Regions from separate parts of the Halomonas chromatireducens genome, predicted to be linked through region 1. Evidence: predicted binding sites of a transcription regulator. Region 1 holds the regulator's gene; the other holds the start of a gene.
What was found. Region 1 encodes PhoB, which activates phosphate uptake and scavenging genes when phosphate is short. Its sites were predicted from a motif close to TGTCATANNNNTGTCANA; they were not measured.
Positions count from the first base shown of each region.

Region 2: hexR (transcriptional regulator HexR) is a predicted target of PhoB. The motif match lies at 1,804-1,821, and genes of this name have one in related genera.

Region 1 covers NZ_CP014226.1:3,306,239-3,313,561, reverse strand. Annotated here, with positions in the region: gene LOKO_RS15285 (PstS family phosphate ABC transporter substrate-binding protein) at 1-616, shown strand, start outside; gene LOKO_RS15280 (ABC transporter permease subunit) at 756-3,059, shown strand; gene pstA (phosphate ABC transporter permease PstA) at 3,075-4,751, shown strand; gene pstB (phosphate ABC transporter ATP-binding protein PstB) at 4,869-5,627, shown strand; gene phoB (phosphate regulon transcriptional regulator PhoB) at 5,746-6,435, shown strand; gene phoR (phosphate regulon sensor histidine kinase PhoR) at 6,437-7,323, shown strand, end outside.
Region 2 covers NZ_CP014226.1:2,422,902-2,430,224, reverse strand. Annotated here, with positions in the region: gene LOKO_RS11295 (sodium-dependent transporter) at 86-1,432, shown strand; gene LOKO_RS11290 (PA3496 family putative envelope integrity protein) at 1,502-1,702, opposite strand; gene hexR (transcriptional regulator HexR) at 1,914-2,777, shown strand; gene uvrD (DNA helicase II) at 3,398-5,605, shown strand; gene LOKO_RS11275 (TRAP transporter substrate-binding protein) at 5,763-6,851, shown strand; gene LOKO_RS11270 (acyl-CoA thioesterase) at 6,924-7,323, opposite strand, start outside.

The DNA of each region.
Region 1 (7,323 bases):
GACCATGGTACCGGTGGCCATCGACGCCCTGGCGGTCTACGTCAACCAGGACAACCCGATAGAGAGCCTGACCATCCCGCAGATCGACGCGATCTTCTCCGATACCCGCCGTTGCGGCTACGACGAGGACATCACGCGCTGGGGTCAGCTGGGGCTGGACGGCGCCTGGGAGAACCGCGATTTCACCCTCTATAGCCGTAACGCCGTCTCAGGCACCTACGGTTTCTTCGCCGAAAACGCCCTTTGCGGCGGCGACTTCAAGGCCTCGATCAACGAGCAGCCGGGCTCCGCCTCGGTGGTGCAGGGCGTCAGCGAGTCGGTCAACGGCATCGGCTACTCCGGCATCGGCTACATCACCTCCCAGGTGCGTGCGGTGCCGGTAGCACGTGACGAAGGTGAAGAAGCCTTTACCGTGGACAACGAGAACTACCCGCTGGCGCGCTACCTGATGGTCTACGTCAACAAGCACCCCAATGAGGACCTGGATCCGCAGCAGGCCGAGTTCCTGCGCATGATCCTGTCGCGTCAGGGCCAGGAAGTCACCAACCGTGATGGCTATATCCCGCTGCCCGAGGCGGTTGCCAGCCGCGTGCGCGGCGAGCTGGGCCTCGACTGATCCAAATGATTCAGCTGGCCATGAAAGGGGCGCTTCGGCGCCCCTTTCGCATGCATGAGGGCAGCACTGTCATGGATCTGTCATCTACGCCCCTTACGCTTGCCCTACCTTTCGCACTCGCCGGGACTGCCAATCCATCATGAATGACATTTCCCAGTCACCACAACGTCGTCAAATCGCCCCTGGCGGGCAGCGCTCGCTGCTGCCCTCACCCGAGCAACGCGAGCGGCTGCGCAAGCGGCGCGCCTTCAAGGATCACTTTTCACGCTACGGCATCGGCATTGCCGGGATCGGCGTGGTCGCCGCCCTGGCGATGATCTTCGTCTATCTGTTCTCCGAAGTGGCGCCGCTGTTTCGTTCGGCGAGCGTCGCCCCCCAGGCCAGCTACAGCGTGCCGGGTGTCGGCGCCGACGACGAACTGGTGCACCTGACCCTGGAGCGCTATAACCAGCTGGGTACCAGCTTCTCCCAGCTTGGTAACGTCACCTTCTTCGAGACCGAGGACGGTGCGATCCGCACCCAGTTCGCGCTGCCGATCCCGGAGCAGGCGACGACCATGGCGGTGGCCACCGCCGTCGCCAATGCCAATGCGGTGGCCTACGGCTTCGATAACGGCCAGGTGTCGCTCGGGGTACTGGAGTACGCGCTTTCCTATCCCGATAACCTGCGTCATATCGAGCCCGACCTGGCGCTGCCGCTGGGCGATGAGCCGATCACCCTCGACGAGCAGGGACGTGCCATAGAGGTGCTCGGCGTGCAGGTCAGCGATCGCGGCACCTACATTGCCGCGGCCACCGAGGACGGCGAGCTGCTGCTGGCCTCGTTCGAGCGTCGCGAGAACCTGATGACCGGCGAGGTCAGTATCGAGCAGGACACGGTCACGCTGCCGGCCTTCGACGGCGAGCCGCGCCAGATCCTCATCGACGGTCGCTTCCGCCACCTCTACGTGGGCGATGACGCTGGTCGGATCCACCACTACGACATCGGCAACCTCGACAGCGTCGACTACCTGGGTGCCGTACAGGTCACCGACCAGGGCCAGGTCACCAAGATGGCCTATCTCAACGGCACGGTGTCGATCATTGCCGGGACCAGCGACGGCCAGGTGCGCCAGTACTTCCCGGTGCGCCAGAGCGGCGGGCAGCACAGCCTCGAGCACATCCGCGACTTCGCCCGCTACCAGGGCGCCATTACCCATATCGAGCCGGAGTACAACCGCCACGGGTTCCTGGTCGGCGACGATCAGGGCTACCTCGGTATTCACCACACCACCGCCGGGCAGGATGTCTTTCAGGCCCGCATGACCGAGGGGCCGCTGAGCCGGATCGCGGTCTCGCCGGTGAATACCATGGCGCTGATCGTCGATGACCAACGCCAGCTGCAGCGCGCCGAGGTGGCGAATCGCCACCCGGACATCTCGCTGTCGTCGCTGTGGGGCAAGGTCTGGTACGAAGGACGCAGCGAGCCGCGCTATATCTGGCAGTCCACCGCATCCACCGATGCCTTCGAGCCCAAGATGAGCCTGATGCCGCTCACCGTCGGCACCCTCAAGGCGGCCTTCTACGCCATGCTGTTCGCCACCCCGCTGGCGCTGATGGGAGCTGTCTATACCGCCTACTTCATGACCCCCAAGCTGCGCGGCAAGGTCAAGCCGACCATCGAGATCATGGAGGCACTGCCGACGGTGATCCTCGGGTTCCTCGCCGGCCTGTGGCTGGCGCCCTTCATCGAGGGCAGCCTGCCCGCGGTGTTCAGCGTACTGCTGCTGATGCCGCTGGCGATGCTGGCCTTCGCCTACGTCTGGAGCCGACTGCCGGAGGGTATTCGTCGGCTGGCGCCGGAGGGCTGGGAAGCGGCGCTGCTGGTGCCGGTGATCCTGCTGGTGGGCTGGTTCTGTGTGGCCATGAGCCCGCACCTGGAGATCTGGCTGTTCGACGGCAATATGCGCCAGTGGTTGACCGACATCGGCATCGTCTACGACCAGCGCAACGCCCTGGTGGTAGGCATCGCCATGGGCTTTGCGGTGATTCCGACGATCTTCTCGATCGCCGAGGACGCGGTGTTCAACGTGCCGCGCCACCTGACCCAGGGCTCGCTGGCGCTGGGCGCCACCCGCTGGCAGACGGTGCTGGGCGTGGTGCTTCCCACCGCCAGCCCCGGGATGTTCTCGGCGGTGATGATGGGCTTCGGGCGCGCCGTGGGCGAAACCATGATCGTGCTGATGGCCACCGGCAACAGCCCGATCATGAACTTCAACATCTTCGAGGGCATGCGCACCCTGTCGGCGAATATCGCCGTCGAACTGACCGAAACCGCGGTGGGCTCGAGCCACTTCCGGGTGCTGTTCCTCGCCGCCCTGGTCCTGCTGGCCATGACCTTCGTGGTCAACACCCTGGCCGAAATCATTCGTCAGCGCCTGCGCAAGCGCTACAGCAGTCTCTAATTCCAGGAGTCGATGATGAAGCAATGGTACAAGAGCGGCGCCCCCTGGATCTGGCTGAATGCCGGGGCTGTCGCGATCTCCGTGATCATGGTCGTGGGCCTGATTGGCCTGATCGCCGTGCGCGGCCTAAGCCACTTCTGGCCGGCCGAGATCGTCGAGTTTCAGGTCGGTGACCCTGAGCTGGGATTGGGCCAGATGGTGGTCGGCGAGCACGTGCGCTCCCAGACCATTCCGGTCCAGGTGGCGCGGGATGCCGGCATCGCCGTGCCGCCGGAACTGGGCGAGGGCGACCTGGTGACTCGCCACCTGATCAAGCAGGGCAACCGCGACGTCACCGGACGCGACTTTGCCTGGTACCCCGAACTGCAGATGAGCGAATGGCAGACGCCCCCCGACGCCATGGTGCTGGAGCGCCGCGAGTGGGGGGACTTCTTCGGCTATCCGCTGCGGCTGCTCGAGAATGGCGAGGTGGTCGCCGAGGGCGAGGGACTTTGGGACGCGCTGCAGGAACGCATCGCCCGTGGCAATGACCTGTTTCGCGAGATCCGTCGCATCGAGCGCCGCGACGTGGGAGTAATCAGCGAGCGCATGGAAGCGCTGCGCCTGCAGCAGCGCGGACTGCAGCGTGACCCGGATATCGCGCCGGAGGCACTCGCCGATGCGCTGGAGCGCATCGAGAGCGAAGGCGCCTCGCTGCAGGCGGAGTTCCAGGTGTTGCGCCAGGAGCTCGATGTACTGCGCCAGGCGAGCCGCCGGGACGTGCTGGTGGCCAGTGTGGCCGGTGGCGAGGAGGTCGAGATCAGCGTCGGCGAGATCGTGAGCGCGGTGCAGCCCAACAGCCTGAGCCTGAGCGCCAAGGCGGCGGCCTATGTGCAGCAGTTCTGGGCCTTCGTAAGCGGTGAGCCCCGCGAGGCGAATACCGCCGGCGGCATCTTTCCGGCGATCTTCGGCACCGTGACCATGGTGCTGCTGATGTCGCTGATCGTCAGTCCCTTCGGCGTACTGGCGGCCATCTACCTGCGCGAGTACGCCAAGCAGGGCCCGCTGCTCAAGTTGATCCGGATCTCGGTCTACAACCTCGCCGGGGTGCCCTCCATCGTCTACGGGGTGTTCGGCCTGGGCTTCTTCGTCTACACCCTGGGCGGCTCCCTCGATGAGCTGTTCTATTCCGACCGCCTGCCCTCGCCCACCTTCGGCTCGCCGGCGCTGATCTGGGCTTCGCTGACCCTGGCGCTGCTGACCCTGCCGGTGGTGATCGTCTCCACTGAGGAGGGCCTGGCGCGGATTCCCTCCTCGGTGCGCCAGGGCAGCCTGGCCCTGGGGGCGACCAAGTCCGAGACGCTGTGGAAGGTGGTGGTGCCGCTGGCCACCCCGGCGATGATGACCGGAATGATCCTGGCCATTGCCCGGGCGGCGGGCGAGGTGGCGCCGCTGATGCTGGTGGGCGTCGTCAAGCTGGCGCCGACGCTGCCGGTGGATGGCAGCTTCCCCTTCGTGCATCTGGATCGCCAGATCATGCACCTGGGCTTTCATATCTACGACGTCGGCTTCCAGAGCCCCAACGTCGAAGCCGCGCGGCCGCTGGTCTACGCCACGGCGCTGGTGCTGGTGATCCTGATCATCGTGCTCAACATGACCGCCATCAGCATCCGTAACCGGCTGCGCGAGCGCTACCGCGCCGCGTCCGATTGACGCCAACCCGACTGCATGGCGACGGCCTGGGCCGTCGCCACAACACCCAAGAGGCGAGAGATGACTACCATGACGTCAGCCATGACCACCGCCAGCCATCGCGACGCCATGCTCGGCATGGGCAAGACCACCTTCAAGGTGCGCGACCTCAACCTGTTCTACGGCAAGGACCAGGCGCTCAAGGGCATCGACCTGGATATCCCGGCCAACAAGGTGACCGCCTTTATCGGCCCCTCGGGCTGCGGCAAGTCGACCCTGCTGCGCTGCTTCAACCGCATGAACGACCTGGTCGACATCTGCCGCATCGAGGGCGAGATCCTGCTCGACGACGAGAATATCTACGCCCGCGGCGTGGATGTCGCCGAGCTGCGCCGCAAGGTGGGCATGGTGTTCCAGAAGCCCAATCCCTTTCCCAAGTCGATCTACGAGAACGTCGCCTACGGCCTGCGCCTGCAGGGCGTCAACAGCAAGTCGGTGCTCGACGAGGTGGTCGAGCGCTCGCTGCGTGGCGCGGCGCTGTGGGACGAGGTCAAGGACCGGCTCGGCGACAACGCCTTCGGCCTCTCCGGCGGCCAGCAGCAGCGCCTGGTGATCGCCCGGGCCATCGCCATCGAGCCGGAGGTGATCCTGCTCGACGAACCGGCCTCGGCGCTGGACCCGATCTCGACGCTGAAGATCGAGGAACTGATCCACGAGCTCAAGGAGCAGTACACCATCCTCATCGTCACCCACAACATGCAGCAGGCGGCCAGGGTCTCCGACTACACAGCCTTCATGTACCTGGGCGACCTCGTCGAGTTCGGCGAGACCAACACCATCTTCACCGAGCCCGAGAAGAAGCAGACCGAGGATTACATCACCGGACGCTATGGATGATGCCGGCACCCACCGTCGTCACTTCCATTGGGTCGCCGGGTGCGATAGCGCTGTCATCGAAATGACATGATATCGTGCTGTTATCGTCATCGACCCGCTACTGAGCTAGAGGCCCCGAATGACAGCCAAGACCGTTCTGATCGTCGATGATGAAGCGCCGATCCGCGAAATGATTGCCGTGGCCCTGGAAATGGCCGACTACCGTGTGCTCGAGGCCGACAACGCCCAGACCGCCCACGCCATGGTCGTCGACCACCAGCCCGACCTGCTGTTGCTCGACTGGATGATGCCCGGCACCAGCGGGATCGAACTGGCCCGTCGCCTCAAGCGCGAGACCGCCACCAGCGAGCTGCCGGTAATCCTGCTCACCGCCAAGGGCGAGGAGGACAACAAGATCCTGGGGCTCGAGGCCGGCGCCGACGACTACATCACCAAGCCCTTCTCGCCGCGGGAACTGGTGGCCCGGCTCAAGGCCGTGCTGCGCCGTTCCACCCCGAAGGGGGTGGAAGACCTTGTCGAGGTCGAGGGGCTCGAGCTCGACCCGGTCAGCCACCGGGTCAGCGCCAACGGCAAGTCGCTGGAAATAGGGCCCACCGAGTACCGCCTGCTGCAGTTCTTCATGACCCACCAGGAGCGAGCCTATACCCGCGGCCAGCTGCTGGACCAGGTGTGGGGCGGGAATGTCTATGTCGAGGAGCGCACCGTGGACGTGCATATCCGTCGCCTGCGCAAGGCCCTGGGCGATGACCACCAGCATCTGATCCAGACCGTGCGTGGCACCGGCTACCGTTTTTCCATCAAGGTCTGACATGCGCCTATGGAGCCATGAAATCTGGCGGCTAGGGCTGTTGGCCGGGGCCGGCGGCCTGATCGGCTGGTTCTTCTCGGCCTTCGGGCTCGGCCTTGCCGCCGGCATGGGCGTCTACCTTTACCGCCACCTGCGCCGGCTTCGCGCCCTTCACCGCTGGCTCACCCGCAACCCCCAGGCCGAGCCACCCGCCGCCAATGGCCTGTGGGGGGAGCTGTTCGATCGGCTCTACCGCTATCAGAAAGGCCAGCGCCATACCCAGGAGCGGCTACGTACCACGCTCAAGCGCATCCAGGAGTCCTCCGAAGCCATGCGCGACAGCGTGGTGATGCTCGACCAGCATGGCGACCTGGAGTGGTGGAACGGCGCCGCCGACCGCATGCTGGGCCTGCGCACCCACCAGGATCGCGGCCAGCACATCACAAATCTGGTACGCGATCCGCGCTTCGTCGCCTACTTCAATGCCCGCGACTACCGTGACCCCCTCACGCTGCCCTCGCCCATCGACGAGCGGATGGTCCTGCAGATCCAGATCACCCTCTACGGTGACGACGAGCGCCTGTTGATGGCGCGGGACATCACGCGCCTGCATCGCCTGGAGCAGATGCGGCGCGACTTCGTCGCCAACGTCTCTCACGAACTGAGGACCCCGCTGACCGTGCTGGCCGGCTATCTCGAGACCTACGCCGACAACGCCGACCAGCTGCCACCCCGCCTCGCCCGCAGCCTCGCCCAGATGCAGGGACAGACCACGCGCATGCAGAGCCTGGTCAACGACCTGCTGCTGCTGTCACGACTGGAGCTCGAGCAGAGCGGTGACGACCACGCGCCGCTGGACATGAGCGAGCTGCTCGAGAGCGTCCGCCACGATGCCGCAGCGCTCGCCAA
Region 2 (7,323 bases), 880 kb from region 1:
AAAATACCTCATTCAAACTGGTTATTTGTCTTGTTGCATATCAATAACCTCATCCAACGCTCGCATGTACAATAATAGGTGATTCATGTCGAAACTCGTCCACGCACAGTGGTCGTCGAAGATGACCTTCGTGCTAGCCGCTGCCGGCTCTGCAGTGGGGCTGGGCAATATCTGGCGGTTTTCCTACATGGTGGGAGAGAGCGGCGGCGCCGCCTTCGTATTGGTATATCTGGCCTGTGTCGCGGTGATTGGTTTACCGATACTCGTCGCCGAATGGATGATCGGGCGGCGTGGCCAGAACAACCCCGTCAATGCCATGCTGAAACTGGCGTCCAGCAGTGGTCAAACCAGGGCCTGGGCACTGGTCGGCGTCAGCGGTGTCTTGGCCGCCTTCCTGATCCTCTCCTTCTACAGCGTCATTGGTGGCTGGTCTCTCTACTACACCCTCAACTCCGTGACCGGCACTTTCACCGGCCAGGATGCCGACAGTGTCGGTGCTATCTTCGGTGGGCTGCTGGGTAGTCCCGGCGTGCTGCTGCTTTGGCATACCGCCTTCATGGCTCTAGTGATATGGATCGTTGCTCGCGGTGTGACCAAGGGCCTGGAAGGGGCCGTGCGCACGCTGATGCCGGCGCTGGTGGTATTGATGATCGTGCTGGTGGGCTATGGCATGACCACGGGGCACTTCGGTGAGGCGCTGGCCTTCATGTTCCGCCCTGACTGGGGCGCCTTGAGTGGCGATATCGTTTTGGCCGCCATGGGTCAGGCCTTCTTCACCCTGTCGTTGGGGATGGGCATCATGATGGCCTACGGCTCCTACCTGGGTGAGGACGTCAACCTGCTCGGCACGGCGCGTACGGTGATTATTCTCGATACCGTGATCGCACTGCTGGCGGGGCTGGCTATCTTCCCCATCGTCTTTGCCAACGGCCTCAGCGCCGGGGAAGGGCCGGGGCTGATCTTCGTCACCCTGCCCCTGGCCTTCGGCAACATGACCGGTGGCATGATCCTCGGGCTGATGTTCTTCCTGCTGCTGACCTTCGCCGCCCTGACTTCTGCGATTTCACTGCTGGAGCCGGTGGTGGAGTTCGTCGAAGAGCGATCGCCCCTGACCCGGGTGATGGCCACGCTTGCCGGCGGCGCTGCGGTCTGGGCGCTGGGTATCGCGGCATTGATGTCGTTCAACGTCTGGGACGAGTTCCTGATCTTCGGCCTCAATGTCTTCGACCTGCTGGATACCTTCACCAGCACGATCCTGCTGCCGCTGACCGGTCTTGGCGCCATCGTCTTCGTGGCCTGGTGCCTGGATCGAAAGAGCGTTGCCGCGGAGTTGAACCTGAGCGCCGGCAGCGAGACGCTCTGGTTTGTGGTGGCGCGCTATATTGCGCCGCTGGGCGTGATCCTGGTGTTTGTCAACAGCTTGCTGGGGTGACAGGTCCCTGAGCCCCGCCAGACGGGGCTTGAGTGACTGCCTTGGACGGCCGCCGGCAGGCGGCCGTCGTCAATGCTTTTCGTCTTCGGCCAGATCGGCGATATTTCGCTCCAGCTCCTTGAATTCGTTGTGCAGCTCGATGCCGCGGCGCGCCCGCAAATTGCGCTGAGCGGCGGTGCGTGAGCGTTTCTCGTGTTCGGCGACTTTCAAGCTCATGAAGATGTCGAGAAGCTCACTCTTGACGGAAGTTACGCGTTCGATCTTGCTCATGATCGACTCTCCCTCTTCTTCTTTATCGTCTCTTCTTGCCTACGGTTGTCGGCATGCCGTCACCCAGCTAGATGGCGGCCAAGCTTTTCTACTATACCCTACTTGACAGGATGATGACTAAGTGGGTCATTTCACGCAGCAGGGCGAAATTCCATATCGCCTTCGTGATGGGGCATACTGAACCCTGCGACTGCCAACCAAGGAGTTCAGCGTGAGCCGCGCCCTGTTCGATGAAATGAGACGCCGCATGGAGCACTTTCGCCGCTCCGAGCAGAAGGTGGCGCGCTATGTCCTGCGCAACCCAGATGAAGTCATCCACATGCGCATCGTCGATCTGGCTACCGAGGCCAAGGTCAGCGAGCCGACCGTGGTGCGCTTTTGCCGGGCGCTCGGTTGCAATGGCTTTCAGGACTTCAAGCTCAAGCTTGCGCAGATGCTGGCTTCAGGAAGCCAGTTCGCCCAGTTCTCCATGAACGACGACGATTCGGTAGCCGAATTCTCCCAGAGCATCTTCGATTCCACCGTGGGCACCTTGCTCTCTGTGCGTGATCGACTGGATAACGAAGCCTTGAGCCGGGCGATCCAGGCGTTGGCCATGGCCAACCGGGTGGAGTTCTATGGCTTCGGTGCATCCGGTGCGGTTGCCTTCGATGCCCAGCACAAGTTCTTTCGTCTGCAGATATCTACCGCCGCCTACGCCGATCCGCACATGCAGAACATGTCGGCGGTGACCCTCAAGGAGGGAGATGTCGTCGTGGCGATCTCCCAGACCGGCCGGACCCGGGCGTTGGTCGCCAGCGTGCGCCTGGCCCGCGAGGCGGGTGCCACGGTGATTGGCCTTTGCCCCAGCGGTTCGCCGCTCTCCGAGGAGGTGACCCTGCCGCTTTATATCGACGTCCATGAGGACACCGAGATATACACCCCGATGAGTTCGCGCATCGCCCATCTGGTGTTGGTCGACGTGCTGGCTGTCGGGGTGGCCAAGACCCGCGGCCCCCGGCTCGCCGAGCAGCTCAAGGCGGTGAAGAAGAGCCTGACGCCGCTCAGGTTTCCGGAGCAGGAAGGCAAGCCGTAGCCCAGCGTTGGGGATAACACTGCGGCCTCCGCCAAGGCGCCTGACGGCGCCGGTCGCGATGGGAACCAGCGCTCCAACAGTTGCTTTCTCCACGGAAGGAGCTACACCGCTGTAGGAGCAGCTTTAGCTCGCGACTGGAGGCGAAAGCCTCCCGGCGGGGTTGCCAACGTTCGCGGCTATCACCGGCGTTTCAGCCTCCGCCAAGGCGCCTGACGGCGCCAGTCGCGATGGGAACCAGCGCTCCAACAGTTGCTTTCTCCACGGAAGGAGCTACACCGCTGTAGGAGCAGCTTTAGCTCGCGACTGGAGGCGAAAGCCTCCCGGCGGGGTTGCCAACGTTCGCGGCTATCACCGGCGTTTCAGCCTCCGCCAAGGCGCCTGACGGCGCCAGTCGCGATGGGAACCAGCGCTCCAACAGTTGCTTTCTCCACGGAAGGAGCTACACAGCTGTAGGAGCAGCTTTAGCTCGCGACTGGAGGCCGGAGGCCTCCCGGCGGTGTTGCCGGTGCCTGACGATAACCACTGAGGTTGCCGCCTCCTCCAAGGCGCCCGCCGAGTCTTATGCGTAGTCAGGATATGCTAAGCTGAGCGCTCATTTTTCCAGCGGCAGTACCCTTCCCATGGACGACGTCACGGCGATTCTAGATCAGTTGAACCCGGCTCAGCACGAGGCGGTCAGCGCTCCCCAGGGCAACATGCTGGTGCTGGCCGGGGCGGGGTCCGGCAAGACCCGTGTGCTGGTGCATCGCATCGCCTGGCTGATGCAGGTCGAGGGCCTGTCGCCCTACGCCGTGCTTGCCGTGACCTTCACCAACAAGGCCGCGAGGGAGATGCGCACCCGCCTCGAGGCGCTGCTGGGGCTGTCGCTGCGCAACGTCTGGGTCGGCACCTTCCACTCCATCGCCCATCGCCTGCTGCGTACCCACTGGCAGGACGCCCGCCTGCCCCAGCACTTCCAGATCATCGACAGCGACGACCAGCTTCGCCTGGTCAAGCGCCTGCTCAAGGAGAATCACGTCGATGACGAGCGCTACCCGCCTCGCCAGGTGCAGTCCTTCATTTCCGGCTGCAAGGAGGAGGGGCTGCGGTCGCATCAGGTGGATGCCCATGGCGATGCCTACCTGGCACAGATGGTGGATCTCTATGAGCGCTACCAGCTGACCTGTGAGCGGGGCGGGCTGGTCGACTTCGGCGAACTGCTGCTGCGCAGCCTGGAGCTGCTCCGCGACAATCCGGCGCTGCTGGCCCTCTACCAGGAGCGCTTCGGCCACGTGCTGGTCGACGAGTTCCAGGACACCAATACCCTGCAGTACGCCTGGCTCAAGCTGCTCTCCGGCATGAAAACGCCGATGACGGTGGTCGGCGACGACGACCAGTCGATCTACGGCTGGCGCGGCGCCCGGGTGGAGAATATCCGCCGCTTCGAGCAGGAGTTTCGCGATACTCGCACCGTTCGGCTGGAGCAGAACTACCGCTCCACCAGCGCCATTCTCGAAGCCGCCAACGCCTTGATCAGCCACAACGCCGATCGCATGGGCAAGGAGCTGTGGACGGCTGGCAGCCGCGGGGAGCCGATCTCGCTCTATGCCGGCTTCAACGACCTGGATGAGGCGCGCTTCATCGTTGATACCATCAAGGAAAAGGTCGACGAGGGGTACAATCGCCGCGAGATCGCCATTCTCTACCGCTCCAACGCCCAGTCGCGGGTGCTGGAAGAGACCCTGATCCGCCAGGGGATGCCCTATCGCATCTACGGCGGCCATCGCTTCTACGAGCGTCTCGAGATCCGCAATGCCCTGGCCTACCTGCGCCTGCTGCTCAATCGCGACGATGACGCCTCGCTGGAGCGCATCATCAACGTGCCGGCCCGGGGCATCGGCACGCGCACCGTGGAGATCCTGCGCGAACGAGCCCGCCATGCCGACGTCACGCTGTGGCAGGCCCTGCACGACGGGCTTGCCGACGCGTCGCTCAAGGGGCGCGCCGGCAACGCCATCCAGGCGTTCGCCGACCTCATCGAGCGGCTGGACAACGAGACCGCCGGCATGGCGCTGCACGAGATCATCGCCCATGTGATCGAGCATTCGGGCCTGGTCGAGCACCACCGCAGCGAGAAGGGCGAGAAGGGACAGGCGCGGGTCGAGAACCTCGAGGAACTGATCAACGCCGCCCGCGCCTTCACCCAGGGCGAGGCACTCGAGCCGCCGGAGACGGCAGAGGGTGGCGTGGCACTGGAGGCCTTCCTCTCCGAGGCGGCGCTCAATTCTGGCGAGCACGAGGCCGACGAGTTCGAGGACTGCGTGCAGCTGATGACGCTGCACTCCGCCAAGGGGCTGGAGTTCCCTGTGGTGTTCATTGCCGGGGTCGAGGAGGGATTGTTTCCTCACAAGATGTCGCTGGAGGAGCCAGGGCGTCTCGAGGAGGAGCGCCGGCTCTGCTATGTGGGCCTGACCCGAGCCATGCGCAAGCTCTACCTGACCTATGCCGAGATCCGGCGAATGCACGGCAAGGAGACCTTCCAGCGGGCCTCGCGCTTCCTGCGTGAGATTCCCGACGAGTATATGGAAGAGGTACGGCTGCGGGGACAGATCTCCCGGCCGGTGACGGCCATGCGCCCTGCGGTCGGGCTCTCCCGCCAGACCTCGGTCAACGGCGGCGGCGATCTCCCCAGCCTGAGCCTGGGGCAGCGGGTGCTGCATCCGGTGTTCGGCGAAGGGGTGATCCTCAACGCCGAGGGCGAGGGAGAGCGAGCGCGGGTCCAGGTCAGCTTCGAAGGCGAGGGTGACAAGTGGTTGGTGTTGGGGTTTGCCAAGCTCACCCCGCTATAAGGAAACGCCGCGTTGCGGCTGCGCTCCCCTGGTACGTTGACGTCTACGTCAAAAGGCGTGCTTGCTGCCTATTTTTTCCTTACGCATACTCTCAGGCGGACACATCGCGCTGCACAAGACGCGAATCAGAATAATCACCCTTGGAGTCACGAACGCCATGCAACGCCGTAAATTCCTCAAGACCGTCGGCCTCGGGGCCGCCGGCGCCGCCGCTGCTCCTTTCGTTTCCACGGCCAGCGCGCAGGAAACCATCACCTGGGACATGGTTACCTCCTGGCCGACCAATTTCCCCGCTCTGGGCACCGGTGCCAATGACTTTGCCGAGCGTATCGAGAAGCTCTCCAATGGCCGCATGCGTGTTCGCGTTCATGGCGCGGGAGAGCTGGTTCCGGCAATGGAAGTCTTCGATGCGGTCGCCGCCGGTACCGCTGAAATGGGTCACTCCGCCGCCTACTACTGGCGGGGCAAGGTCGCCGCGTCGCAGTTTTTCACGGCGGTTCCCTTCGGCATGAACACCACCGAAACCAACGCCTGGCTCTATCATGGCGGCGGTCAGGAGCTGTGGGACGAGATCTACGCCAAGCACAACCTCAAGCCCTTCGCGGTGGGCAATACCGGCGCGCAGATGGCGGGCTGGTTCAAGAAGGAGATCAACTCACTGGCCGATATGCAGGGCATCCGTCTGCGCCTGCCGGGCCTGGCCGGCGAGGCCATGAACGGCATCGGCGTCACCACCGTCAATATGGCGGGTGGCGAGATCTTCACCTCCATGCAGACCGGCGTGCTCGATGCTGCCGACTGGGTGGGTCCCTACAACGACATGGCTTTCGGTCTGCATCAGGTTGCTGATTACTACTACACCTCGGTGTGGAACGAGCCCACCGCCGTGCTGGAAGGTACCGTCAACCTGGATGCCTGGAATGCGCTGCCGGACGATCTCAAGGATGTGGTGCGCGAAGCCGCCAAGGCGTCGAACATCGGTATGATCAGCGAGTTCGCCTACCGTAACGCCCAGGCGCTGGATACCCTGGTGGACGAACACGGTGTCCAGCTGCGCACCTTCCCCGAGGATGTCATGGAGGCCCTCTACGAGTCCTCGCAGCAGGTCATCCAGAATCAGATCGACAGCGATCCGGATTCTGCGAAGGTCTACGAGTCTTACCAGGCCTTCCAGACGCTGGTGCGACCATTCAGTGATATCGGTGAGTATGCCTATCTGAAGGGACGCGATGCTGTCGGTGCGTGAGCGAGGCAAGACGTTATGACAGGAAGGGCGCCCAGGTGGCGCCCTTCTTGTGCCTGAAGGCAAGAAAAGGCTTCAGCCTTGCTGATGGACGCTGCGGATCCGCCCCTTGTCGTCCAGTGCCACCATCACGAAGCGCGCCTCGGTGACCTTGTGGAGCTCGTCCCCATCGCGCTCGTGGGGTTGGCGGATCCACACTTCCACGTCAATCTTGACGGAGCTATGGCCAATCTCGCGGACGGCAGTGAAGATATTGACGGTTGACCCAACCCGTACCGGGCAGAGGAAATCCATGGTTTCGATGGCCACGGTGGCAGTGCGGCCATGTGCCTCTCGGCCGGCTGCCAACTCGGCGGCCTGGTCCATGTGGCTGACCAGCCAGCCGCCGGGAATATCGCCATACAGATTGGTGTCCTGTCGAGAGGCCATTAGCTTGAGCGTCAGCTGTCCCTGGGGGGCGGGCACATCGTCGAGG